One region of the Glutamicibacter sp. NPDC090743 genome, then DNA from elsewhere that is predicted to be linked to it. Evidence: predicted binding sites of a transcription regulator. Region 1 holds the regulator's gene; the other holds the start of a gene.

Region 1 (3,410 bases):
CCTGGACGTGGAAATCTTGTGCCAGGGTGAAGCCAGTATGAAGTCGCTGGTCGAACAGTTCAGCAGCGAACGCGACACCTGCCTGTTTGGAACCATGACCTTGTGGCAGGGCGTGGACGTGCCAGGCGATTCTTGCCGGCTGGTCATCATCGACAAGATTCCTTTCCCGCGCCCGGATGATCCTATCTCCAAGGCCCGTTCCGAGGACGTGGCCAAGCATGGCGGCAATGGCTTCATGCAGGTTGCCGCCACCCATGCGGCGATTCGCCTGGCCCAGGGTGCTGGGCGCTTGATTCGTTCGGTCGGGGATAAGGGCGTTGTGGCGATCCTTGATTCGCGCATGGCCACGGCGCGGTATGGCAGCTTCTTGAAAGCTACCCTGCCGCCGATGTGGCCGACTGTCGATAAGAAGGTCATCACTGGTGTTCTCAAGCGATTGAACCCGGGCGGGAAATAGCCGCAGCCAGAATATGAACTTGAGCTGTCCTTCGGGACAGCTCAAGTTCTTTAACCGGTACCAGCATGATGCTTCCAGATGCACTAAGGTCTGTGACAAGAACTGATGAAGCTCGAATCGGAAGGCACCATGGAGTCCATGCAGGAATTGGCGCACCAAGCCGCGATCGACACCCACCAGCGGTTCGGGCATCGCCTCATGGGGTTGCCCGGAACGTGGATTGGACAGAGCTACAGCAAAGCGCATCGGTTGCGCGACGGAAGCATGCTCAGCAATCTCAATGGTTTCGCGCACCCGCTTGCGGAGTGGAACTATTGGTGGCAGGCGCACTATCTGGATGCCATCATCGATGAGGGCCGATCGAACTGGGACGAAGGCAACGAACACCGGGCGCGCGAAGCGCTTGCCCGGGCCAACGGCCTATTGCGCGGCATTCGAATTCGAAACTTCGGGATCTTGCCCAACTACTTCTTCGACGACATGGCTTGGCTTGCCCTGGCCAGCGGCCGCCTGTCAAAGTTCACGCAGCTGGTGACGGGACACAGGAGCCGTCCTGCCGAGGCGGCAGTTCGGACGCTGGGACGGCAGCTCCATGCCGGCATGGATGGGGTGCTGGACGGCGGCCTGTACTGGTCCAGAAAGCGGGATTTCAAGAACACGCCAGCCAACGCGCCGGCGGCACTGTTCTTTGCCCGTACCGGGGAGAAAGAGACCGCGCGAGAGCTTCTCCAGTGGCTGGAAAAGAGTCTGTTCAGCGTGGAGCGAGGACTGTATCTGGACGGACTTCGGTTGACCACGCAGGGACACGCCGTGGAACCAGCGGTCTACACCTATAACCAGGGCCTGGTGCTCGGGGCATTGCTTGAGCTTGGCGAGCCTGCTGATCTGGCTCACGCTAAAGTACTGATCGATGCCACCACGAAATCGCTGTCAACTGCTGCCGGGGTCCTCTCGTTCAACAGCGGGGGAGACGGCAACCTGTTCGCGGGGATACTCTGCCGATATCTGGCCCTCGCCGGTAATGATGTCCGCTTGGAAGCCCGGAGCCGGGAGCAGGCCAGGAGGCTGGTCATGGCAACGGCGCGCCATCTGGCTGACCAGGAACCACGCCGGCTTTCGGCGGCAATCCAACGCTGGATGATCTTCTCGGCGGCCGCTCAATTCGAGTTGAACGCCGGCCAATAGCGGGTTAAACGAGAATTGCGCTGGTGCCAAGCACCAGCGCAATGACCGTACGTATTCTAGAGCGAGCGCATCACCGAGACGACGCGTCCCATGATCGTTGCGGCATCACCCAAAATTGGTTCGTAGCGCGAGTTCTGCGGAAGCAGCCAGGTATGCCCGTCACGCTGCCGGAAAGTCTTTACCGTGGCTTCTTCATCGAGCAGGGCAGCTACGATGTCGCCGTTGTCCGCCGTCTGCTGGCGGCGGACAACTACCCAGTCGCCATCGCAAATCGCAGCGTCAACCATTGAATCGCCGGAAACCTTGAGCATGAACAGTTCGCCGTGGCCTACGAGCTGACGAGGCAACGAGAAAACATCTTCGACGGACTGTTCGGCAAGGATCGGACCGCCGGCAGCGATACGGCCAACCAGGGGAACCATGGTGGTGTCAGCGGAAGTGCTCAATTCAATGATCTTGGCGTCTTCGCTGGCATCTGGCTCGACCGGCTTCGAAACTTCGGCCTTCTCGGCGTCTTCGGCCAGCTGCAGAGGCAGCAGGATTTCCATTGCGCGCGGACGGCGTGGATCTCGACGGATATAGCCGAGCTTTTCCAGCTGGCTCAGCTGGTGGGTGACGCTCGAAAGGCTCTTGAGCCCCACTGCGTCACCAATCTCACGCATCGATGGTGGATAACCGTTCTTGCCGATTGACCGCTGGATCGTCTCCAGGATCTTCTTTTGGCGAATCGTCAGCGAACGTGCATTCGATCGGGGAGTGCGTTGTGAAGCTGACATGAGATTTTGCCTTCCCTAGCAATCATTCGAAAGTTCGTAAGCCCAAACTGTCGGCGCTAGATGGTGAGATGTTTTCATTGCTCGTCTACTTCGAAATCTTAGTAGATAAGCGAGCTTCTTTCAAAGATTTGTTCGAAAACTTCTGGACAAGTTCCGCAAACCTCTGTTAGAACAGATATACGAGGTTCGAACAAGTTTTCGAATCTACGCTTTCGAATACAAATTCGCATCACTTGAATTTCTTGAGGAGACAAAGTCATGGCAACCGTCGCACTTGACTCAAATCAGACCCAGGCACCACTGAAGATCCGCATCAACCGTCGCGGATGGGCCGTGCTTGTAGGTATGCCCATTTTCGCACTCACCATCGCCGCAGCTTTCTTCATCTCCATGTTTGCCTCTGACGCGCATGCCGCAGCCGATACTCCTGTTGGAGTCGGAACCGTTGATGTCACCGTTATTCCAGGAGATACGCTGTGGAGCCTGGCCAGGGATTACGCCACCGGTTACGACGTGACCTCGGCAGTGGGCCACATCGCCGAACTCAATGCCCTGACCAGCAGCGAAATCCAGGTTGGCGAAACCCTCTCGATTCCGGTCCTTGCCGGCTAGCTTCTCCAGCCTGCTTCGAGTTTGTTACCTGCTGCCGTAGCGGATTCACCGGCAGGCGCGCTGCGCACGTAGACTTGATGCGTGAATGACCGCAGTGAACTTTTGAGTCAGCTGCCCTTGCGTGAGAATCTCCGCGGGCTATCCCCTTATGGCGCACCACAAATCGACGTGCCCATTCAGCTGAATGTCAACGAGAACACCCATCCGTTGCCACCGACAGTCGTCGACGCCATTGCCCAAGAGGTGGCCAAGGCGGCGGCAACGTTGAACCGGTATCCGGACCGCGAGTTCACCGAGCTTCGCGAACTCCTAGCCGATTACCTCGGCCACTCGCTCACCAAGGACAATATCTGGGCCGCTAACGGTTCCAATGAAATCCT
Region 2 (3,410 bases), on a different contig from region 1:
GGCGACTGGTCAACGTGGACCACCTTGTCCAGGTGTTCCAGGCCCTGCACGCGGGTGTGGCGGCCGGGCACCTGCTTGGCGCCGTTGAGCTTGTTGGCCAGCACCTTGTACAGGATGTCGTTGACCAGGGTGGACTTGCCCGAGCCGGACACGCCGGTCACCGCGGTCAGCACGCCCAGCGGGAACTCCACCGACACGTTCTGCAGGTTGTTCTCGTTGGCACCGACCACCTTGAGCTTGCGCTCCTTGTCGATCTTGCGGCGCTTGGACGGGATGTCGATCTGCTTGCGGCCCGAAAGGTAGTCTCCGGTCAGCGACTTGGTGTTCTGCTTCAGGCCCTCCAGGGATCCGGAGTGCACCACTTCGCCGCCGTGCTCGCCGGCGCCCGGGCCGATGTCCACGATCCAGTCAGCTTCGGCAATGGTGTCTTCGTCGTGCTCCACCACGATCAGGGTGTTGCCCAGCGATCGCAGGTGCAGCAGGGTGTCGATCAGGCGGCGGTTATCGCGCTGGTGCAGGCCGATGGACGGCTCGTCCAGAACGTAGAGCACGCCGACCAGGCCCGAACCAATCTGCGTAGCCAGGCGAATGCGCTGCGCCTCGCCGCCGGACAGGGTGCCAGCAGCGCGTTCCAGGGTCAGGTACTCCAGCCCGACGTCCAGCAGGAACTTCATGCGCGCGTCGATTTCCTTGAGCACTTGCGCGGCGATCTGCGCCTCGCGTGCGGTGAGCACGATCGTGGAGAGGAATTCCGCGGCGCTACGCAGGTCCATGGCGGCAACTTCAGCGATGGAACGCCCGCCCACCAAGACCGAGAGCGACGCCGGGTTCAGGCGCGCGCCGCCGCAGGTAGGGCACGGAATCTGGCGCATGTACTGCTCGTAGCGGTCGCGGGCGTGATCCGATTCGGTTTCCTGGTGCTTGCGGTGCACGTAGGAGATGACGCCCTCGAAGCCGGTGGAGTACTTGCGCTCGCGGCCGAAGCGGTTCTTGTACTGCACGACCACCTTGTGGTCCTTGCCGTTCAGGATCGCTTCGCGGGCAGCAGCCGGCAGGTCCTGCCATTGGGTGTCCATGGTGAAGCCCAGCTCATGGCCCAGGCCTTCGATCAGGCGGTTCCAGTATTCGGTGGTGGCCTTGCCCAATGACCATGGGGCGATCGCACCCTCGGCCAGGGTGACCTCGGTATCCGGGACGATCAGGTGCTCATCGACTTCCAGCTTGGTGCCGATGCCGGAACAGGCCGAGCAGGCACCGAACGGGTTATTGAAGGAGAAAGTACGCGGCTCGATCTCATCGATGGCCAGCGGATGCTCATTGGGGCAGGCCAGGTTCTCGGAGAACGCGCGCACGCGCTGGGGATCATCCTCGTCCAGGTCCACGAAGTCGGCCAGCACGCGTCCTTCGGCGATGCCCAGGGCCGTTTCGATGGAGTCAGTCAAGCGCTGGCGGGCATCTTCCTTGATGGCCAGGCGGTCGACGACCACCTCAATGGTGTGCTTGACCTGCTTGGCCAGCTTCGGCGGATCGTTCAGCTGGATGGTGGTGCCGTCAACGCGGGCACGGGCGAAGCCCTTGGAAGAGAGCTCCGCGAACAAGTCGACAAATTCGCCCTTGCGCGAGCGCACTACCGGGGCGAGGATCTGGAAGCGGGTTTTCTCCGGTAGCTCCATCAGCTGGTCGACGATCTGCTGCGGAGTCTGCTTGGAGATCGGTTCGTGGCAGATCGGGCAATGCGGACGGCCCACGCGGGCCCACAGCAGGCGCATGTAGTCGTACACTTCGGTAATCGTGCCCACGGTGGAACGCGGGTTGCGGCTGGTCGACTTCTGGTCGATGGACACCGCTGGCGACAGGCCCTCGATGAAATCCACATCGGGCTTGTCCACCTGGCCGAGGAACATGCGGGCGTAGGCAGAGAGAGATTCGACGTAGCGGCGCTGGCCTTCGGCAAAAATGGTGTCGAAGGCCAAGGAGGACTTGCCCGAACCGGAAAGGCCGGTAAAGACAATCATTGCGTCACGCGGGAGATCAATGTCCACGTTTTTCAGGTTGTGCTCGCGTGCACCCTTGACGACCAGGCGAGTCAGATCAGTTCTTTTACTCTGCGATGAAATAGCCACGAGGCCATACTAATCGAAAACTACTTCGAATACGTGTACGAATGGACGCAACTCACAGTTAATTCTCCAAACCCCTGATCCTGCGCACGGCGAGCGCAATGCGTGCTCGTCCATCCACCCGGAATGTCGACCGGTGAGCCGGCGTCCCCATGAATCCAGATCGGACCACGACGTCCCATTCGAGGTACCGGGCCCTTGGATTCCCGCTTGTGCCTGTCACGTGTGCGTCCCCTCCCCAAGTTCGCAGCTATCTCGCAGATGCCAATGAGCGGCGAGCGCATGCTCTGTGTTGCACGAGCGGGAAAACGGATAAAATTCGACGTTCGGTTCACGCCGCCAACCAGGGGCACCGCAACCGCTGATCCGCAATGCAACAACATAGCGAACCTGGCCAAATGTTCCGCGCAATGGCATCGTCCGCGGTGCATGCCATCCGACAGCAATTGTTTTCTGTGCAAGCATTCGACATCATGAGGCAGCGCCACACCGTTCCGTTTCGCGCCCCCCTCACCGGTCACTACACGGACGGGGCATACGGAACAGCCGGTGTTCCTGTAAATCCATGAAACTTCTGCGATGCGAGTCAGCACGTGGCGCGATCCTATTTGTGACCGGCTTTCGGGACACTTTCGTCGAAAGCAAGCTGAGCCTACTCAACACGTCAAAAGTATTGGAAAATTTTCTGTAGACCACTGATTTTTTGGATGCTAGATTCAAGTCATGTTCCATTCATGAAGTTTTCTCTCAATCAGTTCAGAAGACCTACGAATGGATTTGCCATGCCCTCTGATGTTTTGCAAGCTGTTCTTCAGAACGCAGATTTCGCTCCCGCTGTTTCTTCGTACGCAGAAATTTGCCATGCAGAATCTTCATCCGCGACGGAGCTAGCTGATCCGTATTTCGCAGCGTACCCACCCGGAATTGCGGCCGGGACTCTTGAAGAAGCTCAATCCGAGATGGAAGAAACTTTTGCCAACGAGTTTGGTCAGTTCCTCGAAAATGCTTCTTTTGTCGCGTTGCGACAGGGAAGGCCGATTGGGGCGATCTTTGTTGTCGAGAAATCGATCTGGGATGAGGATCTATTCGGCCCATTCATCATCGATCTTTTCGTTGATCCCCTTCATCAAGGGCATGGCCTGGGCCACACCTTGATTGCCGCTGCCGTGTCTGCGTGCAAGAAGCATGGGGCGGACACCCTGAGTTTGCGGATCGGAGATGGAACTTCCGGTGCTGCACTAAATCTATATAAGCGACTTGGGTTCCGCGAATTGGCCTAACCGAACAACG

What was found. The regulator LexA, encoded in region 1, represses DNA repair genes until DNA is damaged. The targets are predictions, from matches to a motif close to TCGAACANNTGTTCGA.
Region 2: uvrA (excinuclease ABC subunit UvrA) is a predicted target of LexA. The motif match lies at 2,149-2,164, and genes of this name have one in related genera.

The regions. Positions count from the first base shown of each region.
Region 1 is NZ_JBIVXE010000003.1:43,351-46,760, reverse strand. Features, by position in the region: gene ACIQTS_RS06670 (ATP-dependent DNA helicase) at 1-457, shown strand, start outside; gene ACIQTS_RS06665 (glycoside hydrolase family 76 protein) at 563-1,642, shown strand; gene lexA (transcriptional repressor LexA) at 1,699-2,418, opposite strand; gene ACIQTS_RS06655 (LysM peptidoglycan-binding domain-containing protein) at 2,677-3,030, shown strand; gene ACIQTS_RS06650 (histidinol-phosphate transaminase) at 3,112-3,410, shown strand, end outside.
Region 2 is NZ_JBIVXE010000001.1:555,164-558,573, reverse strand. Features, by position in the region: gene uvrA (excinuclease ABC subunit UvrA) at 1-2,123, opposite strand, end outside; gene ACIQTS_RS02680 (GNAT family N-acetyltransferase) at 2,855-3,400, shown strand.